3 regions of the Methylobacterium flocculans genome follow, and region 3 is predicted to be linked to each of the others. Evidence: predicted binding sites of a transcription regulator. Region 3 holds the regulator's gene; each other region holds the start of a gene.
What was found. Region 3 encodes LexA, which represses DNA repair genes until DNA is damaged. Its sites were predicted from a motif close to TGTTCNNNNTGTGTTCNG; they were not measured.

Region 1: the regulator LexA is predicted to act here: its motif matches at 2,025-2,042, upstream of dinB (DNA polymerase IV).
Region 2: the regulator LexA is predicted to act here: its motif matches at 1,847-1,864, upstream of OF380_RS19460 (LexA family protein).

Annotation. Positions count from the first base shown of each region.
Region 1 is NZ_CP107532.1:5,691,683-5,696,429, forward strand. Features, by position in the region: gene mgtE (magnesium transporter) at 1-69, opposite strand, end outside; gene pqqA (pyrroloquinoline quinone precursor peptide PqqA) at 568-657, shown strand; gene pqqA (pyrroloquinoline quinone precursor peptide PqqA) at 735-824, shown strand; gene dinB (DNA polymerase IV) at 911-1,999, opposite strand; gene OF380_RS27090 (dimethylmenaquinone methyltransferase) at 2,322-3,476, shown strand; gene OF380_RS27095 (xanthine dehydrogenase family protein molybdopterin-binding subunit) at 3,590-4,747, shown strand, end outside.
Region 2 is NZ_CP107532.1:4,106,462-4,111,208, reverse strand. Features, by position in the region: gene OF380_RS19490 (lysozyme) at 1-126, shown strand, start outside; gene OF380_RS19485 (hypothetical protein) at 131-385, shown strand; gene OF380_RS19480 (hypothetical protein) at 385-792, shown strand; gene OF380_RS19475 (hypothetical protein) at 797-1,159, shown strand; gene OF380_RS19470 (hypothetical protein) at 1,238-1,480, opposite strand; gene OF380_RS19465 (hypothetical protein) at 1,500-1,754, opposite strand; gene OF380_RS19460 (LexA family protein) at 1,883-2,338, shown strand; gene OF380_RS19455 (Y-family DNA polymerase) at 2,335-3,627, shown strand; gene OF380_RS19450 (hypothetical protein) at 3,697-3,888, opposite strand; gene OF380_RS19445 (hypothetical protein) at 3,958-4,080, opposite strand; gene OF380_RS19440 (hypothetical protein) at 4,191-4,568, opposite strand; tRNA gene OF380_RS19435 (tRNA-Val) at 4,704-4,747, opposite strand, start outside.
Region 3 is NZ_CP107532.1:3,522,929-3,527,675, reverse strand. Features, by position in the region: gene OF380_RS16645 (formate dehydrogenase subunit gamma) at 1-872, shown strand, start outside; gene OF380_RS16640 (hypothetical protein) at 911-1,150, shown strand; gene OF380_RS16635 (hypothetical protein) at 1,220-1,789, shown strand; gene lexA (transcriptional repressor LexA) at 2,443-3,195, shown strand; gene OF380_RS16625 (ComEC/Rec2 family competence protein) at 3,189-4,747, opposite strand, start outside.

The sequences.
Region 1 (4,747 bases), 2.2 Mb from region 3:
CTCGTCCGAGAGACGGGCGGCGAGCACGGCCGGGTCGATGCCGGTCGGGAAGGGGGCGATCTCGTTCATGGGCTCAACCTCGGCTTTCGGCCTGATCCGGCCGTGGGCGAGCCGGTCCGGACCGGCCGCCGCGCGGGCCTCGGGCGAGCCTCAGCGTCGGGGGACGGAACCGGACACGGCCGCGCACGGCACGGGCGATCGTTCGGGATGGTCGCTGGGCATGGGGTTCGTCGGTGGAGGCCGGGGCGCGGGCGAGGCCTTGAATCAGGCCGCGCGCCGCCCGGCGGCGCGTGAGTGCGCCGCGCCTCCGCGGTCGTCAAGCGTGAAACGCGGCCGCGCGTGACGACGGCGGTACGGCGTCGCTCTTCGGAGCCCGGGTGAGCCGGAGGATCGCCCTGGTTTCAGGGCGGCCGGCACCATATCTCTGATTGCAGGCGGCATTTCGCCGGCCTCGCGGCCTCTCCGGCCCGACACCCACGATCATATGAGAAATATAAGTGTAGTGCCCACTTGTGTTGTGCCCAACACAACGACATATCAAGGGTGTTGACAGCCAAGGAGTTCCCCATGACCTGGTCCGCCCCCATCGTGTCCGAGATCTGCGTCGGCATGGAAGTTACGAGCTACGAGTCCGCCGAGATCGATCCCTTCAACTAAGGGTTTTCCCTCGGTTCCAGCGCCGCGAGCCCCCGGATTCCGGCGCCCATCAATCAACCGCCATGAGGAGAGACGTCATGAAGTGGTCCGCCCCCATCGTTTCCGAGATCTGCGTCGGCATGGAAGTCACCAGCTACGAGTCCGCCGAGATCGATCCCTTCAACTAAGGGTGATCGCGGGTTCCGCGCACGGAACCTGCTGGTCCGGGAGGGGCGCTATCCGAGAGGGTGGCGCCCCTTTCGTTTGCGCGCCCTCAGAGTGCGAGGCCGAGTTGCTCCGGCTCCGGTGCCGGCCCGTGTTCGAGGGCCGAGAGCGAGACGCCGAGCAGGCGCACGCTGCGCCGGAGCGGGAAGGCTTCCCGCAGGAGGGCGAGCACGATGCGCTCCAGGTCCGACCGGTCCGGCACGAAGCCGGGCAGCGAGCGGGCCCGGGTGATCTGCTCGAAATCCGAGAACTTCACCTTCAGCGTCACGGTGCGCGCCCGGACCTCCCGGGCGGCGGCCGCACCCCAGACCTTGTCGAGGAGGGGCGCGAGGCGACCTGCGAGCACGGCGTAATCGGCGGAATCGTCCGAGAAGGTGTTCTCGGCCCCGATGGACTTGCGCACCCGGTTGACCCGCACCGGCCGTGTGTCGAGGCCCCGCGCGACGCCGTAATAGTAGGGTGCCGAGGCGCCGAACCGTGCGACCAGGCTCTCCAGGCTCTGGGCCCGCAGGTCGCGCCCGGTGAGAATGCCGAGCGCCTTCATGCGCGCTTCCGTCACCGGCCCGACCCCGTGGAAGCGCCCGATCGGCAGATCCTCCACGAAGGCCGGGCCCATCGCGGGGGTGATCACGAACAGGGCGTCGGGCTTGCGGAAGTCGGAAGCGACCTTCGCCAGGAACTTGTTGTAGGACACCCCCGCCGAAGCGACGAGACCGGTGCGCTCGCGAATCGCCGCCCGGATCGCGCGCGCGACCTCCGTGGCCGTGGCCAGCCCCTGTCGATTGTGGGTCACGTCGAGATAGGCCTCGTCGAGGGCGACGGGCTCGATCAGGTCCGTATGCTCGGCGAACACCGCCCGGATCTGCTCCGAGATGCCCCGGTAGACATCGAAGCGCGGCTTCACGAAGACGAGGTTGGGGCAGAGCCGGCGCGCCGTCACCGAGGGCATGGCCGAGCGCACGCCGAAGACCCGCGCCTCGTAGCTCGCCGCCGCCACCACGCCGCGTTCGCGCGAGCCGCCCACCGCCACCGGACGCCCCCGAAGCGCGGGGTCGTCGCGCTGCTCCACGGAGGCGTAGAACGCGTCCATGTCGATGTGGATGATCTTTCGGGGCTGGCCGGCCTCGTCCGGGTCCATCGCGGGCGGGTCTCCTCGCGCGATCTGTTCGTGGTCTGTTCGCACCATCCCGGTTCGGCCCGCGGAATCAAGCCGGGCGTCGCAGCGGTCCACCGTCGAACCGACGCGGCGGAGGCTGTGCGACGGGACCAGGAGGCGGGCGAGCGGGATCCCGCTCCCGCCGGTTTTTAGCGTCCCCCCTCTGCACCGCGCGGCGTCGCTGGACGCGCGGTCTCGCGAACGGCCCCCGGCCGCTCCGGGGCTCGCCGTCGCGGTCCACCTGCCGCATAAGGGCCACGACAGAGCCGCCCGGGGCGGCGATTCGCCCGAGGACCGATTGACCGTGAACGTCACCCAGATCACCCACCACGACCTCGACGGCTACGGCGCCTCCACGGTGGTCGGCCAGTTCGCCGATGTGTCGCGCATCGTTCACGTGCCGCGCTATTCGGATGTCGGCCCCGTGGTCGAGACCGAACTGAAGCGCCTCGGCAAGGCGGCGAGCCCCGAGATGATCGTGATGACCGACCTCGGCCTGGAGGCGGTGGCGGTCAGCTTCATCAAGAGCTTCGCCGCCCTCAACCGCCGCCGCGACGAGGCCGCCCGCCACCGCCTGATCGTGCTCGACCACCACGCCTCGTCGGTGGATCAGCTCCGCGAGCAGAAGCTCGAGCCGCAGCCCCACCCCGAGGCGCCGGGCGTGCAGCGCTTCGACCTCGAGGACCCGAACATCGTGGTGCTCATCGACGAGGCGCGCTGCGCCACCCGCATGGCCTACGAGCACCGTGCCCTCTACGCCACCCGCGAGGCCGACGCGGACCCGATCCTCGGCGCCCTGGTGACGGCGGTGGACGCGGTCGACCTCTGGCGCAAGGACCGGCCCGAGTTCCGCGCGGGCCTGAGCCTCGACGAGGTGTTCTGGGACAACGTCTCGAACCTCGTCCCCATCGGCCATCCCTGGCACGACCGCTTCGTGAGCGACCTGCTCCTCGGCGTGGCGCGGCTGCTCGCCGACGGCGCCACCCCGGCGGGCATCGAGGGCCAGGTGGGTGCGCTGCGCACCGCCATCCTCGACCGCTACCTCGCCGACGACGCGACCGACGACCGCACGCTCACCACCCGCATGCGGATCGCCCGCGTGCTCGCCCGCTCGGAGCTGTTCCATCCCCTCTCGGACGGCACGCTGATGTCGTTCGGCCTCGATGCCGGCACCTTCCAGCGCGTCTCGGACCTCATCATGGCGAGCGGCCGGGCCAGCCGCGTCCTCAATGTGCAGCGGGCAGGCACGATGTCGTTCCGCTCCAACAACGAGACGGCGCTCGACGGCGCCCGGCGCTTCCGGGGCGGCGGCCACAAGGACGCCGCCGGCGGCAAGCTGACGAGCGGCACCGCCTTTTCCCTAGCGGATGCCATCGCGCAGGTGGAGCCGGTGCTGAACCCCCCTGCCCCCGACCCCTCGGCGAGCCCCTTCGCGGCGCTGAAGAACTGGAAGGGCTGAGACGAGTCCGTCCGGCTCCCGGGCCGGACATCCGCCCCCGAGCGACGTGCCGTCGCGCCCGGATCGCCGGCGCGCCGGCCGGGGTTACCCTCACGACAGAGGGGGGACATCCGATGGGGATACCGGCCGATACGACGGACCGTCCGGCCTGGCTCGGGCGCGCGCATCCGCGCGTCGAGGGGCCGGCCAAGGTCACCGGCGCGGCGCGCTACGCCTCCGACACCCGCCTGCCGAACCTCGCCCATGCCGCCCTCGTCACGAGCACCATCCCGCGTGGACGGATCACCGGCTTCGACCTCGCGGCCGCGCGCGCCGTGCCGGGCACCCTCGGCATCTTCACCCATCGGGACTTCGCCGGGTCGATCCGGCCGGTGGATCACCTCATGGCGGGAGGCTACGCCAATAGCGGCCACCGTCCCCTCGGTTCGGACGCGGTCGCCTATGCGGGCCAGATCGTCGCCCTGGTGGTGGCCGAGAGCGTGGAGGCGGCCAGCGCGGCGGCCGCCCGCGTCGTCGTCGGCTACGAGCCCGCCCCCTTCGCGGACGGCCTCGATTCGGAGGGTGCCGAGACCGTGCGGCTCGCCGATCTCAAGCCGAAGCACCACGATCCCGCCTGCGGGGACGCCGATGCGGGGCTGGCGCGCGCCGATGCGGTCGTCGCGGCGCGCTACGAGACGCCGATCCAGCACCACAACCCCATCGAGCTGTACACCACCACCTGCGCCTGGGACGGACCCCGCCTCACGGTCTACGAGCCCTCGCGCTACCTCGGCGCCGTCCGGCACGGTCTCGCCGCGCAACTCGGCCTCGATCCGGCCGACATCCGCGTGGTGGCCGGGCTGATCGGCGGCCATTTCGGCTCGAAGCTCGCCCTTGCGCAGTACACGGCCCCGGTGGCGCTGGCGGCCAGGGCCCTGGGCCGTCCGGTCGCCCTGGTGCCGAGCCGGCGCGACACCTTCACCATCGCCAATTACCGGCCCGAGACCCGCCACGACATCCGGCTCGGCGCGACGGCCGACGGGCGCTTCACGGCCCTCGTCCACAAGGCCACGGTGATCGCCTCGCGGTTCGACCCCTTCGCGATGGAGGGCACCGACGTCACCGCCAGCCTCTATGCCTGCCCGAACGTGCGCACCGACGAGCGCGCCGTGCGGGTCGACCGCAACACGCCGGGGCCGATGCGCGCTCCCCCCGAGGTGCCCTACCTCTTCGCCCTGGAGAGCGCCGTCGACGAGATGGCGCATGCGCTGCGGCTCGACCCCATCGCCTTG
Region 2 (4,747 bases), 580 kb from region 3:
GCAACTCAGCCCGCCCCCACCGGCGGGCTTGTTCGTTCCGGGGCCCAGGCCACCGGCAGCGCCACGCGCGGGCTCCTGAACAGCCTCTTCGCCGGCATCCACAACGCCCTGGCTCGGAAGGTCTGACCCCATGGATATGCTCAAGCGCGCGAACGCGCGGCTCGCCGGCGCGCGGCTCTACCTGCTCGCCTTCATCTTCACCCTGCCCGACATCCTGTCCGCGCTGGTCGGCTTCGATTGGACGCCGCTCCTACCGGCTGGATACGAGGGCCTCGGCGTTCGCATCGGCGCAGGCCTCTCCCTCGCCCGCCTGGTGCTCGTCCCCGCGCTGAAGAGCATGCGGGACGCGGCGCGCCGGTCCGGCCCCGACGAGGGGCCCCGCTGATGGACTGGCTCCTCAACCCCATCGGCAAGGTCGCCGGCTTCTTCGGCTCGGGCATCATCAAGGTGCTCGGCGACAGCGTGCTCGGGCCGATCCTGAAGACGCTGCAGAACGGCCAGAACGCCCAGAAGGACGTGGCGGTCTCGGTCATCCAGGCCGAGATGGCAGCGAACCAGGCGCGGGCGGCGATCGCGCCGGCCTTCAAGGGCCTAATCTACAGCATCGGCATCCCACCCGCGATCCACTTCGGGGCGACGTGCCTCTCGCACACCTTCGATCTCGGCTGGCCGATCACGCCCCTGCCCGCCGAGTACGTGCCGATCGAGGCGACCATCCTCACGGCCTTCTTCATCTCCTCACCGCTGACCACCCTGGCTCGCGCCGGTGCGGCTCGCCTCCTGAAGGCCTGAGACCATGGATACCTCCTTCCTCGCGGGCGGCCCGATCACCTGGGCGGCCCTGGTCGCGTTCGCGCTGTTCCTGGTGGCCGTGCTGAAGGCGGTCGATTGGGCCGCATCGAAGCTCAAGTCGCGCGAGAAGGAAGCGGTCAGCCCCCTGGTGCTTGACCTCGCCTCCGTGAAGCTCAACGTCGAGCGTCAGGGCGAGGCGCTCAACGCCTTCAAGGTCGAAGTCGCGCAGAAGTACGTCACCGGCGACGTCATCACCCGCCTTGAGGGGCGAATCGACGGCATGGTCTCGTCGGTGCGCGAGGAGATGCGAGCGACACGGACCGAGCTGCTCGACGCAGTCCTGAAGGGGCGGCAGCCGCATCGCTGATCCCCGCTATCCACCATCGTCCACATCGCGCCCCGGAGCTTCGGCTCCGGGGCTTTCGTCGTTCTTGGCTGGGTTTGCTCAGGTTGCGACCAACTCTGGATCCGCTCCTATTGCATCATCCGTCCCTTTCGTCCGGCGACCGCCATGCTGCATCAGGCGCTCGCGGATCTTCGCCAGAGGCCCGTTCGGCCCGGTACCTTCGGCATGGGCTTCTGCAATCGCTGCCGTCGCGACGCGGACGAACTCGGCGTCGGACAAGCCCATGCTCATGGCCAAGGCGTCCAGAGCGTGCAGTTCGGCGGCCTGCTCTTCGAACGTCATGGTGGCCCTGCGCGGCTGATCAGGCGCCTTGGAGGCTTTCTGCGAAGTCCTCTGGTATGTCCCCGAACTGACCGAGGATCGTCGCCGCTTCGAGTTCGCCAGTTTCGTCGTCCGCCACGACCTTGAGCGCGGCCGTGCCAGGCATCCGACCGGCCATCGCCTCAGCCTTCTTCAGCGCGCCGCTTTCAGTCGGCGACACCTCGCGGTCGCCCGGTACCAGGCGCTTCCGCTTGATCGCGAACGTCTGCACCATGAACGTCGTCTTCATCGCCATGTGACCGCTCCTACCACCAACCCCTGTCCACAGACTGTCCCCGTTATCCACACGCGGCATAGCCGAGCTTGACCGGGAACCCTGCGACTGTTTGTTCTCTTTCTGTTCTAGCACAGGAGGAAGCAGCGGTGGGCCTCTATCGGGTCGACGAACTCGCGAAAGCTGGGGACAGCCTCGTCCGCATCCCGATCCAGGGGGCCACGCTCTGCGCAGGCTTTCCATCGCCAGCCGACGACTTTCTTGAGGGCGCGCTGGAGCTGCCGCGCTGGCTCGCGCCGAACCCGCCCGCAACCTTCGCTTGGAACATCTCGGGCGACAGCATGCGCGGCGCCGGCATCTTCGACCGGGATCTCGCCGTGGCCGACCGCAGCCTAAAGCCTGGCAACCGTAGCGTGGTGGTGGCGATCGTCGACGGGACGATGAGCGTGAAGCGGCTCCATGTCGAGGGCAACGTCATGCGCCTCGCTTTCGACAATCCTGACCTGCCGGCCTTCGCGGTCGACGATTTCGCCGAGGGTGAGATCTGGGGCGTGATCCGCTTCTCCATCCGCTGGCACGTGGCGCGCGCCGGACTGGTGCGATGAGCCGGGCCATCGCGCTGATCGACGGCAACAGCTTCTATTGCTCCTGCGAGCGCGTGTTCGATCCCAAGCTCGCCCGCGTGCCGGTCATCGTGCTCTCGAACAATGACGGCTGCGCCATCGCCCGCACGGCCGAGGCCAAGGCGCTCGGGATCAAGATGGGTGATCCCTTCTTCAAGATCCGCGAGCAATGCCGGCGCGACGGCGTGCGGGTGTTCTCCTCGAACTACACCCTCTACGGCGACATGAGCGCCCGCACGAACGCGGTCTACCGCGACTTCTCACCGGCCGTGGAGATCTACTCCATCGACGAGAGCTTCCTGGATCTCTCGGACGTGCGCGATCGGGACCGGATGACCCTGGCCCGGGATCTCTGCGCCACGGTGCGGGCCTGGACCGGCATTCCGACCTGTGTGGGCATCGGCCCAACGAAGACGCTGGCCAAGCTCGCCAACCACATCGCCAAGACGATCCCGGACTGCGACGGGGTGTGCGACCTGACCGATCCGGTGGCCTACGATCACTGGCTCTGCCGGATCTCGGTGGCCGAGGTCTGGGGCATCGGCCGGGCCTCGCTCGCCAAGCTGATGGGGCTCGGCGTCGACACGGTAGCGGATCTGCGCGACCTCGACCCTCGGCCTGTCCGAAAGGCCATGACGGTGGTGGGTGAACGCATCATCTACGAGTTGCGCGGGCTCGCCTGCCTGCCGCTCGAACTGATGCCAGCCCAGCGCAAGGGCTGCGCCGTCACCCGCTCGTTCTCCCGGCGCATCACCGAACGCGAGACGCTGGAGCAGGCGGTGGCCGCCCACGCGACGCGGCTCGGCGAGAAGCTCCGGCGCGGCGGGCTCGGCACCACGCATGTCTCGGTCTTCTACCACACGAGCGAGCACGACCGCGGCGACCCGATGCGCTCGGTCTCGACCACCGTAACGCTGCCGGAAGCCACGAACGACACGCTGGCGCTCATCAAGGCGGCGCAGGCGGGCGTGGCACGCACCTGGCGCGAGGCGCCGGGCGGCAAGCCCTGGCGCTACAGCAAGGCCGGTGTGGTCACCACCGACCTGATGACGCTCGACATGGCGCCGCGAGCACTGATCGGGCAGCTCGACCGGGAGCGCAGTGCGCCGCTCATGGCGGCCATGGACGCCTGCAACGCGCGCTTCGGCCGGGGCTCCGTCGTGCCGGCCCGGGCCGGGCTCACCGAGAAGCGCACCTGGTCCACGAAGTTCGAGATGCGCAGCCCACGCTACACGACGCAGGTCAGCGAGCTACCGACGGCACACGCTTGATCACGCCCTCTCCGGCCGGGCCAGCAGGATCGCCGTGCGCACCATGAGACAGCTTTGTGGCTACAGCGCCTAATCGGCGGATTTCTGCAACTCCGCCATCTGTCGGAATAACTCATCCGCCACCGGCTGAGCGAGCAGCAGAACCGCCTCGGTTCCGGTTGCCTTCTCCAAACGAACAGCCAGCGTCCGGCCTCCGTCGATCAACTCGACGCCAAGTACCCGGATAGCAGCGAAGACGTCGGGTTTAGAACTGTCGGACACGTTACGCTCCGCAAAGGACGAGCCTTCCCCTACTGAGAGAGGCGGTCAAGGGATACTTGCGGACGATCCTCACCCCTTCTCGTGCTCGCGTGCGAGGGCTCGCAGCGCCTCGGCGTAGAGCACGGCAGCCGAGGGAGGGACGTAGAACCCCTGCGAGGATCGCTCCTCGATGCGATCGGCCGTTGCCCGCATGCCAGCGGGAGACCGGTCTGGGGTATCGTCGGCCAGAGGCTTGGTTCTGCGATCTCGCTTATCTGGCATGCATGCTTCCGTCGTCGCGTCGGCTCCTGACGAAATAATGGTCACCGCCCGAACTGCCACAGCGGCACCGCGCCCGCCGGCCGGCCCGGCGTGTCCCGGTAGAAGGCCGTGTTCAGTAAGGCGATGCGTCTGGCGGTGATGGCCGAGACCTTGGCGTCCGACATCACGATCGCGCCGCAGAAGTCCGGCCGGATAATGCCCGCCTCCGGATGCACGCCGAAAAGGTCGAGGGTCGTCCAACCGAGCGCAGCCGCCTCTTCGGCCCACCGGTCGAGGAAGTTGACGCACTTCTCATGCGTGGCGCCCCAGGATTGAAGCGTAAAGCCGGGGCATGGAACCACACTCGGGCGCAGGTTGAGGAAGCCTTGGCGCCATAGCTTTGGGTCAGCGGGAATAATCGCGGGCAACGGCATCAACATCGGGTGTGGGTTCGGCATATCGCGCGAACCTGTGTTTCGATTGAAACGAACCCGAAGCAGGTTCGGTGAACCTGCGAGCACTAAGTGCTCTGATATCTCACCTCAGGAAAAATCCCGTGACATCAGTGAGATAAGTGGTGGGCGCGACAGGGATCGAACCTGTGACCCCTACCATGTCA
Region 3 (4,747 bases):
AGGGTTCCAAGATCCAGGGCCGCATCAGCATTCCGGACGGCAAGGCGGCGAACCTGATCCAGCCGCAGGGCCGCGAGTACCAGTCGTTCCGCGAGGGCTACCTGCCCTGGATCGGTGCGGCCTTCATCCTCGGAATGATCGCCGCGCTCGGCGGGTTCTTCCTCTGGCGCGGACGCATCCTCACCGACGACACCCAGGAATCCGGCCGGAAGATCCTGCGGTTCAATGCCTTCGAGCGCTTCACCCACTGGATGACGGCCGTCTGCTTCATCATCCTCTCGCTGTCCGGCCTGAACTACATCTTCGGCAAGCGCCTGCTGATGCCCCTGATCGGACCCGAGGCGTTCGGCGCCATCGCCCAATGGGCCAAGTACAGCCACGTCTATCTCGCCTGGCCGTTCATGTTCGGTGTGGTGATGATGTTCGTGGTCTGGATCAAGGACAACATCCCGAACCGCATCGATTGGGCCTGGATCAAGGCGGGCGGCGGCTTCATCGGCAAGAAGCACCCCCACGCGGCCCGCTTCAACGCCGGCCAGAAGGGCGTGTTCTGGATGGTCGCGGGCTTCGGTGCCGCCATGGGCGTCACCGGCCTGATGATGCTGTTCCCGTTCGCGCTCCTCGACATCAACGGCATGCAGGTGATGCAGGTCATTCACTCGCTGATCGGCATCGTGTTCATCGCCGGCATCCTGGCGCACATCTACATCGGCACGCTCGGCATGAAGGGCGCCTACGATGCCATGGGCAGCGGCGAGGTCGATCTTGCCTGGGCGCGCGCCCACCACGACCTCTGGGTCGAGCAGGAGCAGGCGAAGACCGCGAGCGGCCCGCAATTGGGTCGGGGTCGCCACCCCGCTCCCGCTGAATAATCTGCCAGGCCGCTCGGGCGGCGACGAGGATTACGACCATGAAAGCCTTCATCGTCGCCGTGATTGCCGCCATCGGCCTCGGCGTCCTGGCCATGTACGCCCTGACCAGCAATCAGACGTTCGCCTACCAGGCCTTCGCGACCACGGGGGCACGGGTGTCGGAGCCTGGCACCAACCTCGTCGGCGAGAAGTGGACCGGCGATCCGAACACCAACGACACCGGTGAATCGGCGCACGGCAAGGCGACCGGTGAACCCTCGCATCCGAAGCGCTCCTGAAACCCGAACGACGTCCCGTGCACCGCACGGGTACGGCCGCGCAACGAGTCCGGAACCAGGGGACCGAGCATGATCCACCGCCTCTCCATCGCCGCGCTCCTCTTGTCGACGAGCCTCTCCGTGCAAACGGCGTCCGCGCAGGATGCGGCGCCCGCCCGCGGCCCGGCGAACCTGTGCCAGGAACTCGTGGCCTTCGTGAAGAAGCCGGAGGAGAAGAAGCAGGAAGCCGCGACGCCGGCATCGCAATCGACCGCCGTCTCGAACGCCTCCGGCAAGAGTGACGGTCAACCTTCGTCGTCCGGTGGGCCGACGCAGCAGAGTTCCGGGCTAAGCGGGCCGACCAAGCCGGAGACCCAGGCTCCGACGGCCGACGCGCGTCCCGGGACAAGCGATGGCAAGGCCACGTTGGCGCATGCCAATGCTGCCGCGAAGAGCCCGCCCGCCCCGGCCGCGTCCGCCCCGAGCCCGAAGCCGGATGAAGCGGTCATCAGCCGGATCGAAACGGCTGCCGCCTCGAACGATCAGGTGGCCTGCCGCGCCGCCGCACGCACCATGCGCGTCGCCGGTGTCGTCATGACCCCGGCCCTTCTGGCTCTGGCCGCCCTCGATCCGAAATTCTACGGTGCCGAGCAGCCCTGAGGCGTTGGTCCGGTCCAAGCCGATCTGCGCAACCGACGGCGACGTCGCTGCTGCGCAAGGCATCAGGCGCGTCGGCTGTGCGGACCATTGGGCTTCCTGTGGCGGGATCCCCCTCGCAGGCCGCGAAGGTTCTTCCCGTGGAGCTGCTGAAGGTTAGGCTGCGGTACTCGCGATTTCGCGCGCCGCTTTACAGCTTCGATGATGTCACTGATCCACGGGGCAGCTGACGGGCAGCCGACCTCGATCGTCTCTACTTAATACGTCGAGTTTCTCACACCGTGATCCGCTTGGCCGCCGGATCGCGAGCTTTGTGAAGCACCACACTTCCGCTGCCTTCTCGCCTCGACGCTGAACCTGGTGTGAATCTCGCTCCGTTTCACCCCGTTCCAGGGGCGATGATCGCGATGGTCTTCCCGCAATTCTGTTGCGCCGCCGTGTGTCCCCTGCCACGGGCGGTTCCTTGGGGACCCTCGCCGGAACGATAGCTCCGCCGCCATTGATCCGCCTAAGGCCGGCGCGCCCTGCTCCGATAGACGCAAGTTTCGGCGTCATATGGGAACTCTTGCAGAACACTTGCGGAACGTTTAACGTGTTCGTGGTTTGTTTCTGCGGTCGCACGCCGCAGCCCACGGCTCCAACGAAGAGTGTTCCGCATGTTGACGCGTAAGCAACTGGATTTGCTCCAGTTCATCCAGCACCGGATGCGCGAGAGCGGCGTTCCTCCCTCCTTCGACGAAATGAAGGATGCGCTGGATCTCAAGTCGAAGTCCGGCATCCATCGCCTGATCACAGCGCTCGAGGAGCGCGGCTTCCTGCGCAGGCTGCCGAACCGGGCCCGGGCCATCGAAGTAATTCGTATGCCGGAGAGCTTGAGCGGCGACGCTGTCGGCGGACGCAGCAGCGTTCCATCGGAGCCGCGTCGGTTTACTCCGAGCGTGGTCGAGGGCGGCAAGGGCAAGGCTCCCCCGGCGGGCGCGTCGGTGTCCCGTCTGCCGACCACGCAGGCGATGGATGAGAGCGGCCGGGCGGTCACGATTCCCGTCATGGGTCGGATCGCGGCCGGTACGCCCATCGCCGCCATTCAGGAGCAGAGTCACTCGGTGACGATGTCTCCGGATTTCCTCGCCGGTGGCGAGCATTACGCCCTCGAGGTGCGGGGCGATTCGATGGTCGATGCGGGCATCCTGGACGGTGACCTCGTGGTCATCCGCAAGCAGGACACGGCGAATACCGGCGACATCATCGTGGCGCTGATCGACGACGAGGAAGCGACCCTGAAGCGCCTGCGCCGCCGGGGTTCGTCCATCGCGCTGGAGGCGGCCAATCCCGCCTATGAAACCCGTGTGCTCGGGCCGGATCGTGTGCAGATCCAGGGACGGTTGGTCAGTCTCGTTCGACGCTACTGAGCCTCGTCGTCGGGTCCGGCGTCGGCGTCCTCCGCGTTCGGCGTGTTCGATCCGGATTTCGTGGGCAGGCTGGGCGTGGTGGGCTCTGAGACGGCCACCGGGGGTGTGCTTGACGTGCGCCACGGCACCGTTTCGCCGGGACGACGTGCCGTCGTCACGATGGGCCCGTCACGGGTCAGTCTGATCGCTGTCGCCCCGTGGGTCTTGAGGAAGGCACGGTCGACGATCACTTTGGCCGCGCAACCGGGCGGAGCCTCCCGTTGCGTGATCAGGATGTCGGCCCTGGCGCAATCCTCGGGCAGCGCTCGCTTGTCGGTCGCAAGTGCGATTGTGCGCCCGTCGCTCATCTGCAGGGTACAGCCCAGACGGTCGCAACGCGCGGCCGGAGATGCCTTGATGTCCGCTGCTTTTCTGCCGTCGCCATCCGCCTTGAGCCATTGTTCGAGCACGAAGGCCGGGGGGCGACCGAGCATCGCGAGGCGCCCGGTTCGGTCGCGGATCGCCGCGCCGGCGCCATCACGGTCGATATAGAGGTCGTACCGGTCAGGCCGGACTGCGAGGCCGATGCCGACGATGGCCGGGATCAGACCGAGCCAGCGCAGGGACGACGCTGGCAGGGTGAGCATGACGACGGCGCAGGCGAGCAGAGCCAGTGCGCCGGTGCCGTATGCGGGTACGACGTAGGTCGCATGTCCGAACTCGGCAATCCAAGTCGAGATCGTGAGCATCCCCCGCACTGCCAGCCCCATCGCCCACCAGACCGGCTGATCGAGGGCGAAGGGATAGGCCAGGATTCCGAGCACGGCGGCGGGCATCACCGCCAGGGAGACCAGCGGCAGGGTCAGGGCATTTCCCACGAGGCCGAAGGGCTGCACCGTCTGAAAATGGTAGGTCGCGAAGGGCGCCGTAGCGATCTGTGCCACCAGGGTGGTGGCCAGCGTTCCGACAATGGCGGCGAGCAGCCATCCGACGGCGCGGGCGAAACGACCTGCGCCGTCGCGCCGGAACGCATGGCCGCCGAGCAGCGGCGCACAGGCGATGAGGCCGGCGACGGCTCCGAACGACATCTGGAAGCTCGGCCCCAGGACACCTTCCGGCTCCCGCGTGAGGGCGATCAGCGCCGCCAGAGCGAGGTTGCGCATGCTCAGGGCGGGGCGGTCCACCAAAATGGCGCCCAGCATCACCAGCGTCATGATGAGGGAACGTTCGGCGGCGATATCCCACCCTGAGAAGACGCAGTAGGCCGTCACGCCGAGCATCGCGCAGGCGGCAGCGATCTTCTTGATCGGCCAGTGCAATGCGAGGAACGGCACCAGGGCGAGGATGGCGCGGACCAGCCAGAAGACCACGCCGGCCGCCAGCACCATGTGGAGCCCGGAGATCGAAACCACGTGATAGATGCCCGCCGCCCGCAGGACATCGTTGGTCGCGCCGCTGATGAGGCCGCGCTTTCCGGTGACCAGGGCGGCCGCCACGGCCCCGGCCTGACCGCCATTGGCATCGGTGATGCGCCGCGTAAGCGCGTTGCGAGCCGCATCGATCGTCGATGCGA